3 regions of the Lysinibacillus sp. F12 genome follow, and region 1 is predicted to be linked to each of the others. Evidence: riboswitches for the same ligand, from Rfam matches in the RefSeq annotation. Region 1 holds a riboswitch; each other region holds the start of a gene.
The links. Region 1 has a riboswitch for cobalamin ahead of nikA (nickel ABC transporter substrate-binding protein). Riboswitches for the same ligand answer to the same signal wherever they lie in the genome.
Positions count from the first base shown of each region.

Region 2: another riboswitch for cobalamin. It lies ahead of AC3CH7_RS10215 ((2Fe-2S) ferredoxin domain-containing protein); the one in region 1 lies ahead of nikA (nickel ABC transporter substrate-binding protein).
Region 3: another riboswitch for cobalamin. It lies ahead of nikA (nickel ABC transporter substrate-binding protein); the one in region 1 lies ahead of nikA (nickel ABC transporter substrate-binding protein).

Region 1 is NZ_JBYMLP010000003.1:678,601-684,854, forward strand. Features, by position in the region: gene AC3CH7_RS17295 (ABC transporter ATP-binding protein) at 1-376, opposite strand, end outside; gene AC3CH7_RS17300 (ABC transporter permease subunit) at 387-1,190, opposite strand; gene nikB (nickel ABC transporter permease) at 1,192-2,145, opposite strand; gene nikA (nickel ABC transporter substrate-binding protein) at 2,217-3,836, opposite strand; cobalamin riboswitch at 3,981-4,173, opposite strand; gene metE (5-methyltetrahydropteroyltriglutamate--homocysteine S-methyltransferase) at 4,294-6,254, opposite strand, start outside.
Region 2 is NZ_JBYMLP010000002.1:633,686-639,939, reverse strand. Features, by position in the region: gene AC3CH7_RS10240 (S8 family serine peptidase) at 1-619, opposite strand, end outside; gene AC3CH7_RS10235 (energy-coupling factor ABC transporter ATP-binding protein) at 777-1,625, opposite strand; gene cbiQ (cobalt ECF transporter T component CbiQ) at 1,622-2,398, opposite strand; gene AC3CH7_RS10225 (energy-coupling factor ABC transporter substrate-binding protein) at 2,401-2,673, opposite strand; gene AC3CH7_RS10220 (energy-coupling factor ABC transporter permease) at 2,675-3,421, opposite strand; cobalamin riboswitch at 3,567-3,751, opposite strand; cobalamin riboswitch at 4,010-4,191, shown strand; gene AC3CH7_RS10215 ((2Fe-2S) ferredoxin domain-containing protein) at 4,334-4,705, shown strand; gene cobJ (precorrin-3B C(17)-methyltransferase) at 4,710-6,254, shown strand, end outside.
Region 3 is NZ_JBYMLP010000002.1:241,330-247,583, reverse strand. Features, by position in the region: gene metE (5-methyltetrahydropteroyltriglutamate--homocysteine S-methyltransferase) at 1-630, shown strand, start outside; cobalamin riboswitch at 751-943, shown strand; gene nikA (nickel ABC transporter substrate-binding protein) at 1,088-2,707, shown strand; gene nikB (nickel ABC transporter permease) at 2,779-3,732, shown strand; gene AC3CH7_RS08210 (ABC transporter permease subunit) at 3,734-4,537, shown strand; gene AC3CH7_RS08205 (ABC transporter ATP-binding protein) at 4,548-5,321, shown strand; gene AC3CH7_RS08200 (ABC transporter ATP-binding protein) at 5,324-6,142, shown strand; gene AC3CH7_RS08195 (NUDIX hydrolase) at 6,190-6,254, opposite strand, start outside.

The DNA.
Region 1 (6,254 bases):
GTCTAATTTCATTTTTAGTTATAACAAAATGAGCCTTTAATGATTCACGAAAATGACTTTCAATGGTTTGCACACGGTCAAAGGCAGTCGAAGGATTTTGCATAATAATAGATAGATGTCTTCCACGATAAGCTCTCATTTGAGCAGCATTTATCTTCAATAAATCTTGTTGATGGTAGAATATGTGCCCTTTGATAATCTGCGCTCTAGACGGTAAGGCTTGCATGATAGCTTGGCAAAGCATGGTTTTCCCACTACCGCTTTCGCCAATAATCCCCAAAACGCGGCCTTGATAGGCTGTCAGATGAATGGCGTTTAAAATATTTTGTTCTCCAATTTTGACCGATAAGTCTTTCACTTCTAAAACTTTCTTCATAACTTCCCCTTTACTGGTCAGGCGTCTTTAAACTACTTGCCAAAACATTACATACTAGGACAACTAGAACGATAGTAAGCCCAGGATATAGCATTAATTCGGGATGTTGGCGGATATATTGCTTCCCTTCATTTACCATCATTCCCCACTCAGGAGTGGGAGCCTGCACGCCAAGCCCTATAAAGGAAAAGCCTGCAATCTCTAAAATAACCTTTCCCATATCTAATGCAACAATCGTTACAATAGGAGGCCAAACATGAGGGAGATAGTGACGAATAATTAATTTCACACCTGTAGTACCGCTTATTCTTGCCGCTAGAATAAAATCCTTTTCATTCATGCCGATAAATAAACTTCGAATTAGTCTTGAATAATAAATAAGCTGTGTCAAAATAAGTGCGATTAACACATTTTTTAAGCTTGGCCCTAATACACCTAAAAGCCCAAATGCTAGTACAAGTGTTGGAAAAGCTAATAAAATATCGCATATCCGAATAAATAGCGCATCTATTATACCTCTTTTTAAAGAGACCCATGCGCCCAACAGGATCGCTACTACAATAGCAACTATTTGTATGACGAGCGCCGCACCTAAAGAATACCGAATCCCTAAAAGCAATCGTGAGAAGACACATCTTCCTAAATGGTCTGTTCCTAATGGATAGTCCCATGAAGGTGCTAGAAAATTCTTAGAAATATCAACTGCTAAAGGGTCATGAGGCATCATGAGTGGGGCAAACAGTCCTAGTAAACCAATGATGATTAGTATAGTGAGACTCATAAATCTTCTCATATGTATACGTTCTAAGTTCACTTTACTCTCTCCTATTCTTCATCATCAGATGAGGATCCAATAAACGATGCAATACATCTGTGCCTAGATTGGCGAGCACATAGATGACAGCGATCACCAACACATAGCATTGTACAACGGGGTAATCACGATTCGTTATGGATTCTATTAAATATCTACCGAGTCCAGGCCAACTAAATACTTGCTCTACAATGACAGCCCCACCTAGCAAATTTCCGAGTGTCATCCCTAACAAAGTTGATATCGGTATGGCAGCATTCCTCCCCACGTGTCGGATGAGAATGACCGATTTTTTTAAGCCTCTAAGCTGTGCATATTTTACATAGGGCTGCTCGTATTCTTCAATGATGGCAGAGCGGATAAACTGTGAGAACAATCCGATTGTAGGTAAAGCTAATGTGAAAGCTGGTAAAACTAAATGTGCTCCTGAACCTTTTCCATTCGTCGGAAAAATCCCAAGTTTTAAACTGAATAGATAAAGTAGGATAAACCCTAACCAAAATGTTGGAATGGAAACACTTAGGACTGTAAATAATCGAATGATTTTATCGATAAAGGAATGCTTATATAATGCACTCACAACCCCTAACGGAATACTAAAGGTTAAAATAAGGATAAATGCTACTAAAGCTAATTCGATGGTAGCGGGTAGCTTAGCAAATAGCTCATCACCAACGGGTAATTTACTAACAAAAGATGTCCCAAAGTCTAGCTGTAAAACGCCTTTTACCCATAGCAGATATTGCATGATAAAAGGCTTATCTGTCCCTAATTCTTCTCGTAAAGCTTGTATAGCCTCTGGTGTTGGGGCTATTCTTGCAAGTCGAAGAATGACCTCTGCTGGTTCTACTGGTACGAAACGAATAAACACAAAGGTCAGAATAGATACGCCTACTAATACAAATGGAAGTGTGAGAATTCTTTTTACACAAAACATCCAAGTCGATTCGTACATGTCGTCACTTCCTATTTCATCCGATGATAAAAAGAGAGTTGTCCTGGTTCGACACACTCTCTCTTTCATACTTAGTTTTCTTTATCCATTTGTGCATATGGAATGTCATACTCAGAAGCACGTGGTGCAAAATCCTTCATATATGGTTGATAAATAACTTGATTCGTTTCATACGATATTGGATAGAACAATGCTTGTTTGTGGAACATTGTTAAAATATCCGTGTATAGCTGCACGCGTTCTTCTTCATCGGTCCCGACTAATAATTGATGTATGTTAGTATCGATTTCTTGAGTATTTGGTAAGCCTAATTTTGCTTCATAAACACCACTAGCATTTGGTGTAGCTGATTCATTTGCAAAGCTATGTGGATCAGTCGGCGGTCCATTAGTTCGCCAGAAGTTAATATCAACCTGATCATCCATTAATTTTTGCAGACCGACCATCACATCGGCGCCTTCAATATTTAACTGTACGCCTATTTTCGCTAGCTCGCCCTGCATTAACTCTGCCATAGGTTTTTGAATGGCATCAGTAGCAATATAGATTAAATCTAATGTAAGGGGTTGACCATTTTTTGAACGAATTTTTTCACCCTTCTGTAGCGTCCATCCAGCTTCCTCTAGCAATTTCTGTGCTTTTTCAGGATTATATATAATGGGGGCTAAATCAATATTGGCATATGGAATTGCTTCCCAAAATAGCGTGTTAGCCACTTTTTCTGTACCATGTGTAATGCTTTCTACCATTTGTTCCTTATTGATAGCATATTGCATTGCTTGTCGAACCTTTAGCTCAGCTAACGGTCCAGACTGTGTATTGAACAGTAATGCTTTCGTAGACAGTGGCTCAGATGTAGCTGTTCTATATTTGCCACTATCTCTTAAATACGTATAGTTATCTAAACTAATAACCCCTCGCCCATAAATGACATCTAATTCTTCATTTTCAAAGGCTAACGAAATGGATTCCGAATTTGGGATGATTTTAACCTTTATTTTATCTACGAGAGGCTTTTCTCCCCAATAATGTTCATTACGGCTAAATAAAGCATATTCATCTTTTTTATAGTCGGTTAAAACCCATGGCCCTGTGCCAATAGCTGATTGAATGGAATCATTTGTCTTATCGCCGTCTGGGAAGCCATTATCCCCTAAAAAACGGAATGGTCTGACAAAGGCTAATTCGTTTAACACAGGGTAATACGGTTCGTCTAATTGCAAACGTATTGTTGATTCATCTACTTTGACGACCTCTTTTATATGGTTGACCATGCCCATCCAAGAATGCATGTCACGATTCGCTAATACCGCATCAAAATTGCGAATCACATTATCAGCATTAAAGGCAGTCCCATCCGAATAGTTAACATCCTTGCGTAAATGGAACGTATAAGCAGTTTTATCCTCTGAGATGACCCAGCTTTCTGCTAGCTTTGGCGTAATTGTCCCATCATCGTTATACGCCACTAAAGATTCATAAACCATTGCTTGAGCAGTCATCTGATTTGGTAAATATGTATGGGGGTTTAATGGGCCTACATCTAATGGCCAACCAATCGTAATCATTTTTTCATCTGTCTGTTCAGTTGATGCTGAGTTTCCTTTGTCTTTTTCCGTGCTTGTACAACCTGCAAGAAAACTGAAGGTCAAAACAAGCATGTAAGGCAGTAAATACTTCGTCCATCTCATTTTTTATCTCCTATCTCTATTCCCTGTTCATATCTACAAATTGAATAGAAAGAAGGCATAAAAAAACCTTATTCTACAAGAATAAGGACAGATAAACCTACAATACGTAAGCTACCATCCATCTCCCTATCTTTCGTAGATCATCAATGAATCTTCTTACAAGCAGGCATTCTGGCTTATGAATCATCATTTTGCTTCACCTTCCCAAGAAAAAACTCAGTGGTCATCGAAACAAAACTCCTCATTTACAGCTGCGGGACAGCATGGGATTTACACCCATTTTCCTTTTAATCGAACGAAAAATAATTTCATTCAAACTTGTAATGCAATATTTGAAATTAGTAATAAACATAACATGCTCAAATGTTCACGTCAATTTTATTTTCTGAATATAATAAACAGATACAAAAAGACCAGGCAGATAACCTGATCTTTGCTTAACTCCTTTTATCTCTCGTTATCTCGATATAGATTCCTTCACCTCCTGACGCAATAGTTTGGTAGCAGCCACCATATTAGCTAAAGCCGCTATTGTTTCTGGCTCTTTCCTTGTTTTTAAGCCACAGTCCGGATTAATCCAAAATTGATGTTTGTCTAAAACTTGTAAACTATCTCTCATGATGGCTAACATTTCTCCCTCACTCGGCACACGTGGACTATGAATATCGTATACACCTAATCCAATCCCTTTTGTATAAGGATGCACTTGAAGTGAAGAAATAAGCTCTCCATGGCTTCGTGATGTTTCAATAGAAATCACATCAGCATCTAGCGCACTAATGGGTTCTATGAAATCGTTAAATTCGCAGTAACACATATGTGTATGAATTTGTGTTGTATCTTTTACACTCGAGGTAGCAAGTTTGAAGGCATTGATTGCCCAGTCTAGGTAAGCCCCCCAATTTTCTTTACGAAGAGGTAGCCCTTCTCTTAGTGCTGGTTCATCCACTTGAATAATGGAGATACCTGCCGTTTCTAGTGCTTTCACTTCCTTACAAAGTGCTAAAGCAATTTGATAGGCCACATCTTTCCGAGAAATATCATCACGTACAAAGGACCAATTTAAAATGGTCACTGGCCCTGTCAGCATCCCTTTGACAAAGCGCTTCGTTAAGCTTTGGGCATACGCTGACTCTTTCACGGTAATGGATGAAGTCCATTCAACATCTCCATAAATAATCGGAGGCTTCACACAGCGAGAACCATACGAAACCACCCATGCTTTTTCAGTAAAGGCAAAGCCCGTCAGTTTTTCACCGAAATACTCGACCATGTCTGTCCGTTCAAATTCTCCATGAACCAGTACATCTATATCCATATCCTCCTGCAAGTGAATCCAGCGCTTTGTTTCCAGTTCAATAAATGCTTCATAGTCTGTATTCGATATTTGTTTCTTTCGCCAAGCATTCCGATTTCTCTTCACCTCATCAGATTGAGGAAAGCTACCGATTGTTGTTGTAGGGAATAGTGGTAAGGCTAACGCCTGCTGCTGTAATTTTTGACGTTGACTAAAATCACTATGTCGCTCAAAATCCTTTGTGGAGACGGATTGAACGGCTTGCTGGATCATCTTATTTTGACGAATCGGATGATTTTTTAGTGCTTCAATGGCTTTCATACTTTCTGAGAAATTATGACGTCGAGTTCCGTTTTGACCCTTTCTATATTTAGTTAGCTCAGTAATCTCTTCGATTTTTTCATCGGCAAACGCCAGTGCTTGTTTGAGAACAGGGTCCAACTTCTTTTCAAATGAAGTAGATATTGGTACATGTTGCAGGTTACTTGAAGGTTGAATCCACAATTCCTTAGCATCACTTAGTTTTTCAATTGCTTGAATCATGGCATTCGCTTCCGCTAGGTTTGAACGCCATATATCACGACCATTGACCACCCCAATGGCTAAAACTTTATCTGGAGGGAAACCATATTGTCGAAGTGACTCCATATTCCCTTTATAGCCATGTACAAAATCTAAGCCAAATCCTTGTACAGGCAGTGTAATTAATGTTTCATAGGAGCATAATGCTTCAAAGTATGTTTGTAGCATTAGTTTTGCTGCTGGAACTGTCATCATCAATTGAGCATAGATTTCTTGAACTAGCTTCAGTTCTGCTGAGTCAAGTGTCGTCACTAAAGAAGGCTCCTCTATTTGAATCCATTCGGCACCTGCATCTACTAATTCTTGAATAATCTGGGCATAGAGAGGTATTAAGGCTAATAAGTATTCGACCTGCGTTAATTTATTGTAGCCCTTAGTGAGCTTATAAAATGTATAGGGGCCAATAAGTGTCGGCTTCGCCATAATACCGAACGCTTCCTTTGCCTCTAAAAAGTCTGCTAATACCTTATTTTCTGTTAGCTGCAACGGTTGTCCTTCATACTCAGGAACAATGTAGTGATAGTTGGTATTAAACCATT
Region 2 (6,254 bases), on a different contig from region 1:
CTTTGGCTGCGGCAATAATCCCAGCAACATGTGTCCCATGGTCACCTGGATAAGATGTATTTGCCGGAGCAGCTGCATTATAAGGTGTGAGTACTTGAGATTTTAGGTCGGGATGTTTAAAATCAACACCCGAATCGATGACAGCTACTGTTACGTCATTTTCCCCAGCTAATGCTAATGCCTGATCCATTTGCAAAAGGCTTAGATGATACATATCTTTTATCTTTGGGTCAGCCTCTTTGTTGAAAGAATGATAGACATAACTAGGGGATACACTTGTAATCCCTTGCTGCTTTAAATAGTAAGAGACGGCTTTTTCAATGGATACACCTTTGTTAAGTTGAATCACATCATAGCCTAATGAAGGAATAGAGCGGATGACCTTGGAGCCAATTTTTTTATGTACGCTTTTATCAAGGCCGGAATGCTTGATAATAATCGTATCTTTACTCATCCATTTGTCTTCAGTTTTAAGATTCTTACCTGCATGTTGTGAATTGCTTGCTAATACGTTCTTCGCTGTTTGATGTGGTGCCTCCTCTGCAAAAGCTGAAGCCACAGGAACCATTAGCGCAGCGGATGCTGCGACAGCGACTGATTTTTTAAACCAACTTTTCAATTGTATCTCTCCTTGATGTTCTATAATAGGTCTCGACTATACTAATACGGATAAGCGATAGAAAAGTTTCGTAAATGAGGAAAATTTTTCTTCGCAATTTGAAAAATCGAACAGTAAAGGGATGAGCTGTCCGTTATTTTATTATTAATAATGCTTATTAAACCTGAACGGGTAGCTGTTCGATCAATTGTAATAAGTCATGCTTAGAGCGAGGAACTGAAATATTTTCTTGCCATAATTTCTTTTTTTGTAGAGCCATGGTCATTTCAAAGACCCATGGTCGCTCAAGATGTGCCCGTTTTAGCAATTCTTCTTCATAGAACAGGGCGATAGGATCACCATGATAAATAATGTTTCCTGCCTCCATGACGATGATGTGATCCGCCCATTCATAGGCAAGGGAAATGTCGTGAGTAGCTGCGATAATCGTTCGTTCACAGTCTTCTAATTTGGCTAAGTACTGAAAAACCTGAGAAGCATAATAGCTATCAAGACCAGCCGTTGGTTCATCTAATAAAAGGACAGCCGGTTCCATCGCTAATACACCTGCCATTGCCACACGTTTTTTCTGTCCTACACTTAAGAAGTGAATCGGTTTATCAAGTAGCTCTGTTACTTCAGTTTGTGCCACAGCCCAGGCTATTTTTTCTTCAATTTTTTCCGTAGACCATCCTAAATTCAATGGACCATAGGCTATATCTTGCTTAACGGTTCCTGAAAAAAGCTGATTATCAGCATCTTGAAAGACAATTCCCACCTGTTGGCGAAGTGCTTTTAATGCTTTTCTACTATATTGAAGTTCGTTCCCATTAAATGAAATGGTTCCGGCTGTCGGTTTCAAAATGCCATTAAGATGTTGAAATAAAGTGGATTTTCCTGCTCCATTATGACCGAGTATAGCGATTTTTTTCCCTTTTGGAATGTCTAGTGAAATATCTGTCAAAGCCTTTGTTCCATCTGCATAGGCATAAGACAAATTAGTCAGTTGAAAATAATATGCTGTCATGAGAAGTATCCTCCATATACGATAAGGAATAAAAAAATAGCCATCATGCCGAGCCAGTTTTTTTTATTATAGACGGCCGTTTCGTGCCAATAAACCGTTTCACCGCCACGTGCCTGCATGGCATTGTTAAGCTCTCGACTACGCTGAAACATTTCAATAAACAACGCTGCAATCAGCATAGACATCGAACGTAACCATTGCATGGGTGAATGATGGCCAAGGCGGGCTTGCTGGGCTAAATGAATTTTTTGCATGCTTTCGAAAAAAATAAAAATAAAACGATAGGTGAGTTCTACTAACTCAACTAATAAAGGAGGGAGCCTCCATTGGCGAAGCACATAACAAATCTCTTGTACAGATGTTGTTAAAATTAAAAAATATAAGCAGCTTATACTGCCGAGTACGATAAAGAATAGCTGCTGTGCGGTAGCGATACTGGCTCTCCCAATAAAAATTGTCCAGCTCGTATACGTAAATGATCCCATATGGGCTGGTAATACATGCGTTGCTGGCGCTATCGAAATTAGGATGGAGATGAGACTTGTGAATAAGAAAAATCCTGGTAGTAATAATAGCTTCGCATAGTATTTTAGTGGGATTTTCGCACCCCAAATGATAAAAGCACTCATTACAAAAAATGTAATGAGTGAAAGTCGTTCCTCTCTCATAATAAGCGTGAATAAAAGTAGTCCTAATGAAAATATCATTTTTTCTAGAGGATGAACGTACGCTAGCTTATTGAGATACGCATACTTATCAATGAGTAACATCATTCTTAACCTTCTTTATGCTTGCCACGCATATAGCCGATAAAGTAGCCGATAAAACCAGCACCAATAGCTGCTTGTAGCACGAATAATAAGCTTTCAATTTCACCACTAGGCGGTTCCCATAAACTATCAAACCATGGCTCATACTCTGCATTAATCTCTCCAATGGCAGCTTCGGCTTCACCATCAGCTCCGCCAAATTCTGCTCCCTTTTGGACGAAGAGCGGGATAATGGCCAATAGCACTACAATCGCTAATAGTAATAAATTTCGTTTCATATTAGTGCGCCTCCTTTGTAGAGAAAACACGTAAAGACTTTAATTCGCTAATATTATATTTTTTCAAGAAGTTCATGACAATAACTGTTAATATCCCTTCACTCACAGCTAACGGGATTTGTGTTAAGGCAAAAATACTTGCGAACTTTGTAAATGAAGCCATAAAGCCACCGACTTCAGATGGGAAAGCAAGTGCTAATTGAATAGAAGTCACCACATATGTACCTAAATCCCCAAGCATAGCCGCAAAGAAAATAGCTAATGAAAACGATAACCCCATTTTTTGCGCCCCTTTAAATACAAAGTAGACGATAAACGGACCTACGATAGCCATCGAAAATGCATTAGCCCCTAATGTTGTGATTCCACCATGTGCTAAAAGTAAAGATTGAAATAATAAAACAATTGTCCCGATGACACTCATCGCTAACGGTCCAAATAAGACTGTTCCGAGACCTACCCCTGTTGGATGTGAACAGCTCCCTGTAACTGAAGGGATTTTTAAGGCTGATAGAACAAAGGCAAACGCACCAGACAGTCCCAGAATCATTTTTGTTTCTGGGTTTTCTTCGATTGTTTTACGAATAGAGCGCAATCCTAAAATAATAAATGGGACGGAGATTACCCACCAAAAAATAGCCCATTCGATTGGTAAAAAACCTTCCATGATATGCATGGCGAAGGCACGTTTTGGCACCATTAAAAAAGCCAATACAAAATAACTAAGTTTCCACCAAGACAGCTTCAATTTTCTTCCTCCAAACTATAAATAGATTTTTAGAATGTAGCGTGCGTAATAAAAAAAGCACTTTTCCGTTGTTGGAAAAGTGCATAGCTAAAAAAGCAAATAACATTCTCATCTGCTAAGCCGCACACCTATCCTCGTAGGATGAAACGATCACATATTTTCGGCAGGTCTCCTGGCTCTAGTTCAACACTTTATAGGTCTTCCCATCCATTGGACAGTGACATTTTCTATAAAGCTCCCTATTACAGTGGCGGGACCGCGCCGGACTTGAACCGGCTTCCCTTTTAAGTAAAATGACGAGCATTTTACACCAAAAATAGTAAGTTGTGAGATTTCACGACAAAGTGTACCACGAATTTCCATAAATATGCTATACTTTTTTATAAAAATTTTGAAATAGACTATCAATGTCGAAAATTCTGATTACTAAGGATTTTGAGAATAAAAGGGAACAACACCAATTTTAAATAACCAAAAACTCTCTGATAAAATTGATAAATTTGTCATGAATTTTTAAAGAAATATTGAAATTTTAAAATAATAAGATATGATTAAGACAGTTTTCTATTAAATATACAATTAAAAATTTCATATAAAACGTCGATAAGTGCTCGAAAAACTCGAGATAATAGGGAAATTGGTGAAAGTCCAATACAGCCCCCGCTACTGTAATAGCTGATGAAATCGCAATGCCACCTGTGCAAACTAGGGAAGGTGCGACAGTAAAATGAAGCTTAAGTCAGGAAACCTGCTTATCAGATTGTGCATGCAAACTTTTCGGAGGGAGAAGTTGAAGCAAAAGCGAGGATCTGTCTTTCAGTCTATTCGTTTTTATTTGGCTTCTACAAACCTTTACTCTTCGGGAGAGTAAAGGTTTTTCTTTTTCCAAAAGCAAAAGAGGGGAGACATAAAATGACAACGTGGAATTTAGAGGGGATGAAAACACATCTCTTTATTTGCAATGGCAGTAGCTGTATGAACAAGGATGGAGAAGAAATTACCCAAGCTATACGGGACGAAATACAGCGAAACGCACTAGATAAAGAAATACATACGACAAGAACACGCTGTAATGGACGATGTAAGGATGCTTGTGTGGTTATTGCTTACCCCCAGGGGAATTGGTACCGTGTACCATCAACGGAGCATGCTAGAACACTTGTACAGGATTTGCATCATGAATCCTTACATAACGATCATGTTTATACACTTCGGGAAGGGACATTGCAGCGAACAGCGCAAACGACAGCCATTAAAGGGATTGAAAAGGTGAAAGAGGGGTAAAAACATGGCGCAAAAAGGGAAAATTTTCGTAGTAGGCTTTGGACCTGGAGACTTTAAGCATATTACGACACGTGCAGTAGAGGCTTTACAACAAAGTGATATGATCATAGGCTATAAAACCTATGTTGAGCTGATTCAAGATTTAGTGAGTGCAAAATCTATTGTCAGTACAGGCATGACAGAAGAAGTGTCCCGTGCTCAGGAGGCAGTTCGTCAAGCAGAGGCAGGAAGTATAGTTTCGGTCATTTCGAGTGGAGATGCGGGCGTTTATGGTATGGCGGGATTAGTGTATGAAGTTTTAATTGAGCTAGGCTGGACAGAGGCAACTGGTATTGAAGTCGAGATTGTCCCGGGTATTTCAGCTATCAATTCATGTGCTAGTTTACTTGGTGCACCGATTATGCATGATGCTTGTACCATTAGTTTAAGTGACCACCTCACTCCGTGGAATTTAATTGCGAAGCGTGTGGAAGCTGCAGCAATGGCCGATTTTGTCATTGCTCTATACAATCCTAAAAGCGGTCGCCGTACAAGACAAATTGTCGAAGCACAGCGAATTCTTTTAGAATATCGTTCACCTGACACTCCAGTAGGGCTTGTGAAAAGTGCCTATCGAGAACGTCAAGAAGTGACGATGACCACATTGGCAGACATGTTGGAACATGATATCGGTATGCTGACAACCGTCATTATCGGAAACTCATCTACGTTTTTCTATGATAATAAAATGATTACGCCACGTGGCTACCAACGTAAATATACACTTGGCGAGGAAAAGCAGCCATTACGTCCACATCAACGTTTACGGGAAGAAAATGAGCCATGGGCGATGAATCAAGAGACAGGAACAGCACGCAATGACTTTGCGGCAGACCCCAATGCAGGGCGAATGAATAAACCCAGTGTAGCCGTTATGCCAAAGCCGAAAAAAACGGCACTTGAAATGGCTACAGCGGCACTTGCAATGGTAAAGGGAACAAATGCTATCAAGGTTACTCCAAAGCTTGTACAACAAAAAATAGAATCCATTTTTGAATTAGCAGTGAGCCCTGGAGTGGCCAATAAATTTTTTACACCACAGCAAATGATGACGTTAGCAGAGGTCGTAGGCGAAGATGGATCGATGGAATACACACCAGATCATCAAATCCATTTAAAAATACCTACAACTACGCCTGAACGCATCACTGAAAAATTACAGCAAGTAGGCTTTTTATTAGCACCAATTGGTGATGTATTGTCGTTGAAGGCTTGCGATTTTTGCTACGGTGAAAAAGCAGATTCCATACCATATGCGGAGGAAATTCAAGAAAAGCTTGGTGGTCTGTCTTTACCGAAAACATTAAATATTGGCTTTAATGGCTGTGGGATGGCTTGTTATCGAGCAGTATTTGACGATATTGGGATTGTCTATCGTAAAAGTAAATTTGATGTCTTTATTGGAGCGAAACCAGTCGGACGTACGGCTCATGCAGCACAGCCTGTTGTAGAAGGCTTGGAGCCTGAACAATTGATTCCTTTAATTACAGATATTATTGAAGAATATAAA
Region 3 (6,254 bases), on a different contig from region 1:
CTGACAGGGCCAGTGACCATTTTAAATTGGTCCTTTGTACGTGATGATATTTCTCGGAAAGATGTGGCCTATCAAATTGCTTTAGCACTTTGTAAGGAAGTGAAAGCACTAGAAACGGCAGGTATCTCCATTATTCAAGTGGATGAACCAGCACTAAGAGAAGGGCTACCTCTTCGTAAAGAAAATTGGGGGGCTTACCTAGACTGGGCAATCAATGCCTTCAAACTTGCTACCTCGAGTGTAAAAGATACAACACAAATTCATACACATATGTGTTACTGCGAATTTAACGATTTCATAGAACCCATTAGTGCGCTAGATGCTGATGTGATTTCTATTGAAACATCACGAAGCCATGGAGAGCTTATTTCTTCACTTCAAGTGCATCCTTATACAAAAGGGATTGGATTAGGTGTATACGATATTCATAGTCCACGTGTGCCGAGTGAGGGAGAAATGTTAGCCATCATGAGAGATAGTTTACAAGTTTTAGACAAACATCAATTTTGGATTAATCCGGACTGTGGCTTAAAAACAAGGAAAGAGCCAGAAACAATAGCGGCTTTAGCTAATATGGTGGCTGCTACCAAACTATTGCGTCAGGAGGTGAAGGAATCTATATCGAGATAACGAGAGATAAAAGGAGTTAAGCAAAGATCAGGTTATCTGCCTGGTCTTTTTGTATCTGTTTATTATATTCAGAAAATAAAATTGACGTGAACATTTGAGCATGTTATGTTTATTACTAATTTCAAATATTGCATTACAAGTTTGAATGAAATTATTTTTCGTTCGATTAAAAGGAAAATGGGTGTAAATCCCATGCTGTCCCGCAGCTGTAAATGAGGAGTTTTGTTTCGATGACCACTGAGTTTTTTCTTGGGAAGGTGAAGCAAAATGATGATTCATAAGCCAGAATGCCTGCTTGTAAGAAGATTCATTGATGATCTACGAAAGATAGGGAGATGGATGGTAGCTTACGTATTGTAGGTTTATCTGTCCTTATTCTTGTAGAATAAGGTTTTTTTATGCCTTCTTTCTATTCAATTTGTAGATATGAACAGGGAATAGAGATAGGAGATAAAAAATGAGATGGACGAAGTATTTACTGCCTTACATGCTTGTTTTGACCTTCAGTTTTCTTGCAGGTTGTACAAGCACGGAAAAAGACAAAGGAAACTCAGCATCAACTGAACAGACAGATGAAAAAATGATTACGATTGGTTGGCCATTAGATGTAGGCCCATTAAACCCCCATACATATTTACCAAATCAGATGACTGCTCAAGCAATGGTTTATGAATCTTTAGTGGCGTATAACGATGATGGGACAATTACGCCAAAGCTAGCAGAAAGCTGGGTCATCTCAGAGGATAAAACTGCTTATACGTTCCATTTACGCAAGGATGTTAACTATTCGGATGGGACTGCCTTTAATGCTGATAATGTGATTCGCAATTTTGATGCGGTATTAGCGAATCGTGACATGCATTCTTGGATGGGCATGGTCAACCATATAAAAGAGGTCGTCAAAGTAGATGAATCAACAATACGTTTGCAATTAGACGAACCGTATTACCCTGTGTTAAACGAATTAGCCTTTGTCAGACCATTCCGTTTTTTAGGGGATAATGGCTTCCCAGACGGCGATAAGACAAATGATTCCATTCAATCAGCTATTGGCACAGGGCCATGGGTTTTAACCGACTATAAAAAAGATGAATATGCTTTATTTAGCCGTAATGAACATTATTGGGGAGAAAAGCCTCTCGTAGATAAAATAAAGGTTAAAATCATCCCAAATTCGGAATCCATTTCGTTAGCCTTTGAAAATGAAGAATTAGATGTCATTTATGGGCGAGGGGTTATTAGTTTAGATAACTATACGTATTTAAGAGATAGTGGCAAATATAGAACAGCTACATCTGAGCCACTGTCTACGAAAGCATTACTGTTCAATACACAGTCTGGACCGTTAGCTGAGCTAAAGGTTCGACAAGCAATGCAATATGCTATCAATAAGGAACAAATGGTAGAAAGCATTACACATGGTACAGAAAAAGTGGCTAACACGCTATTTTGGGAAGCAATTCCATATGCCAATATTGATTTAGCCCCCATTATATATAATCCTGAAAAAGCACAGAAATTGCTAGAGGAAGCTGGATGGACGCTACAGAAGGGTGAAAAAATTCGTTCAAAAAATGGTCAACCCCTTACATTAGATTTAATCTATATTGCTACTGATGCCATTCAAAAACCTATGGCAGAGTTAATGCAGGGCGAGCTAGCGAAAATAGGCGTACAGTTAAATATTGAAGGCGCCGATGTGATGGTCGGTCTGCAAAAATTAATGGATGATCAGGTTGATATTAACTTCTGGCGAACTAATGGACCGCCGACTGATCCACATAGCTTTGCAAATGAATCAGCTACACCAAATGCTAGTGGTGTTTATGAAGCAAAATTAGGCTTACCAAATACTCAAGAAATCGATACTAACATACATCAATTATTAGTCGGGACCGATGAAGAAGAACGCGTGCAGCTATACACGGATATTTTAACAATGTTCCACAAACAAGCATTGTTCTATCCAATATCGTATGAAACGAATCAAGTTATTTATCAACCATATATGAAGGATTTTGCACCACGTGCTTCTGAGTATGACATTCCATATGCACAAATGGATAAAGAAAACTAAGTATGAAAGAGAGAGTGTGTCGAACCAGGACAACTCTCTTTTTATCATCGGATGAAATAGGAAGTGACGACATGTACGAATCGACTTGGATGTTTTGTGTAAAAAGAATTCTCACACTTCCATTTGTATTAGTAGGCGTATCTATTCTGACCTTTGTGTTTATTCGTTTCGTACCAGTAGAACCAGCAGAGGTCATTCTTCGACTTGCAAGAATAGCCCCAACACCAGAGGCTATACAAGCTTTACGAGAAGAATTAGGGACAGATAAGCCTTTTATCATGCAATATCTGCTATGGGTAAAAGGCGTTTTACAGCTAGACTTTGGGACATCTTTTGTTAGTAAATTACCCGTTGGTGATGAGCTATTTGCTAAGCTACCCGCTACCATCGAATTAGCTTTAGTAGCATTTATCCTTATTTTAACCTTTAGTATTCCGTTAGGGGTTGTGAGTGCATTATATAAGCATTCCTTTATCGATAAAATCATTCGATTATTTACAGTCCTAAGTGTTTCCATTCCAACATTTTGGTTAGGGTTTATCCTACTTTATCTATTCAGTTTAAAACTTGGGATTTTTCCGACGAATGGAAAAGGTTCAGGAGCACATTTAGTTTTACCAGCTTTCACATTAGCTTTACCTACAATCGGATTGTTCTCACAGTTTATCCGCTCTGCCATCATTGAAGAATACGAGCAGCCCTATGTAAAATATGCACAGCTTAGAGGCTTAAAAAAATCGGTCATTCTCATCCGACACGTGGGGAGGAATGCTGCCATACCGATATCAACTTTGTTAGGGATGACACTCGGAAATTTGCTAGGTGGGGCTGTCATTGTAGAGCAAGTATTTAGTTGGCCTGGACTCGGTAGATATTTAATAGAATCCATAACGAATCGTGATTACCCCGTTGTACAATGCTATGTGTTGGTGATCGCTGTCATCTATGTGCTCGCCAATCTAGGCACAGATGTATTGCATCGTTTATTGGATCCTCATCTGATGATGAAGAATAGGAGAGAGTAAAGTGAACTTAGAACGTATACATATGAGAAGATTTATGAGTCTCACTATACTAATCATCATTGGTTTACTAGGACTGTTTGCCCCACTCATGATGCCTCATGACCCTTTAGCAGTTGATATTTCTAAGAATTTTCTAGCACCTTCATGGGACTATCCATTAGGAACAGACCATTTAGGAAGATGTGTCTTCTCACGATTGCTTTTAGGGATTCGGTATTCTTTAGGTGCGGCGCTCGTCATACAAATAGTTGCTATTGTAGTAGCGATCCTGTTGGGCGCATGGGTCTCTTTAAAAAGAGGTATAATAGATGCGCTATTTATTCGGATATGCGATATTTTATTAGCTTTTCCAACACTTGTACTAGCATTTGGGCTTTTAGGTGTATTAGGGCCAAGCTTAAAAAATGTGTTAATCGCACTTATTTTGACACAGCTTATTTATTATTCAAGACTAATTCGAAGTTTATTTATCGGCATGAATGAAAAGGATTTTATTCTAGCGGCAAGAATAAGCGGTACTACAGGTGTGAAATTAATTATTCGTCACTATCTCCCTCATGTTTGGCCTCCTATTGTAACGATTGTTGCATTAGATATGGGAAAGGTTATTTTAGAGATTGCAGGCTTTTCCTTTATAGGGCTTGGCGTGCAGGCTCCCACTCCTGAGTGGGGAATGATGGTAAATGAAGGGAAGCAATATATCCGCCAACATCCCGAATTAATGCTATATCCTGGGCTTACTATCGTTCTAGTTGTCCTAGTATGTAATGTTTTGGCAAGTAGTTTAAAGACGCCTGACCAGTAAAGGGGAAGTTATGAAGAAAGTTTTAGAAGTGAAAGACTTATCGGTCAAAATTGGAGAACAAAATATTTTAAACGCCATTCATCTGACAGCCTATCAAGGCCGCGTTTTGGGGATTATTGGCGAAAGCGGTAGTGGGAAAACCATGCTTTGCCAAGCTATCATGCAAGCCTTACCGTCTAGAGCGCAGATTATCAAAGGGCACATATTCTACCATCAACAAGATTTATTGAAGATAAATGCTGCTCAAATGAGAGCTTATCGTGGAAGACATCTATCTATTATTATGCAAAATCCTTCGACTGCCTTTGACCGTGTGCAAACCATTGAAAGTCATTTTCGTGAATCATTAAAGGCTCATTTTGTTATAACTAAAAATGAAATTAGACAAATTGCTATGGAAAGCATGTCAAAAGTTAATTTACCTAATCCCGAGAAACTTTTACACTATTATCCATTCCAATTAAGTGGGGGAATGCTACAGCGTGTAATGATTGCTTTGTCACTCGCAATTCAAGCCTCGGTATACATAGCTGATGAGCCAACGACAGCTCTTGATACAGTCAACCAAAAACAGGTATTGACATTATTTGATCGGATTCGCCTGGAAACACAGGCAGCCATACTTCTTGTGACGCATGATTTAGGCGTTATTGCTGAACTAGCTGATGATGTAGCCGTGATGTATAAGGGGGAACTAATTGAACAAGCGAATGTCTATGATTTTTTTGATGCACCACAGCATCCTTATACAAAGAAACTATTACAATCCCGAATGATGTTTTAGAGGTGAAAAAATTGAAGCTACTAGAAGTGAGAAATATTGAGAAGAACTATGCACATAGACCGTTCATATTCAAGCGAAGACAGGATGCTCCTGTATTACAGAAAGTATCATTTTCACTTCAGGAGGGGGAATGCTTAGGCATTGTTGGACAAAGTGGCTCAGGAAAAAGCACATTGGGCCGAATTATATTAGGAATGGAAAGGCCAACAGCCGGTGAGGTTCTATTTCAAGGGGTTAATCTTTATGATGCCACTAGCCAACAGAAAAAAATGATACGGAGAGATTTACAAGCAGTCTTCCAAAATAGCTATCATTCATTAAATCCAAAGCACACTATTTTTCAAATTTTAGAGGAACCGTACCTAAATTTCGAGCATTATAGCTCAGCTGAGAGACACTATAAGGTAAAGGAATTACTTAATCATGTAGAGTTAGAAAAATCTATTGCCGAAAAGTATCCTTCCCAGCTTAGTGGGGGACAACAACAGCGTGTGAACATTGCAAGAGCGCTTGCCTTACATCCAAAATTAATTGTTTTAGATGAACCCATTAGTAGTTTAGATATGATTTTGCGAAAACAAATCATTCAATTACTGCAGACACTACAAAAGGATTTGCAACTTGCATACATTTTCATTTCTCATGACTTACAGGCTACACGCTTTATTTCAGATCGCATCCTCGTCATGCAAAATGGTCAGCTAGTAGAGGAAATCATGAAAGGTGAACCATTTAAGCATTCCGCATCACTTGAGCTATACAACGCGATTTTGCCCAGTCACCCTCGCGAAAGAATTCACAAGAATACTAGTTTGGAATGATCTGAAATGTCTTTGCGAAGAAAGTCCTTATTAAAATTCTTACATTGTTATTTGGAAAGCTTCGTAAAGGAGCTTTCGAACCCCCATATTTTGCCCTCTAGGTTGTTTAAGA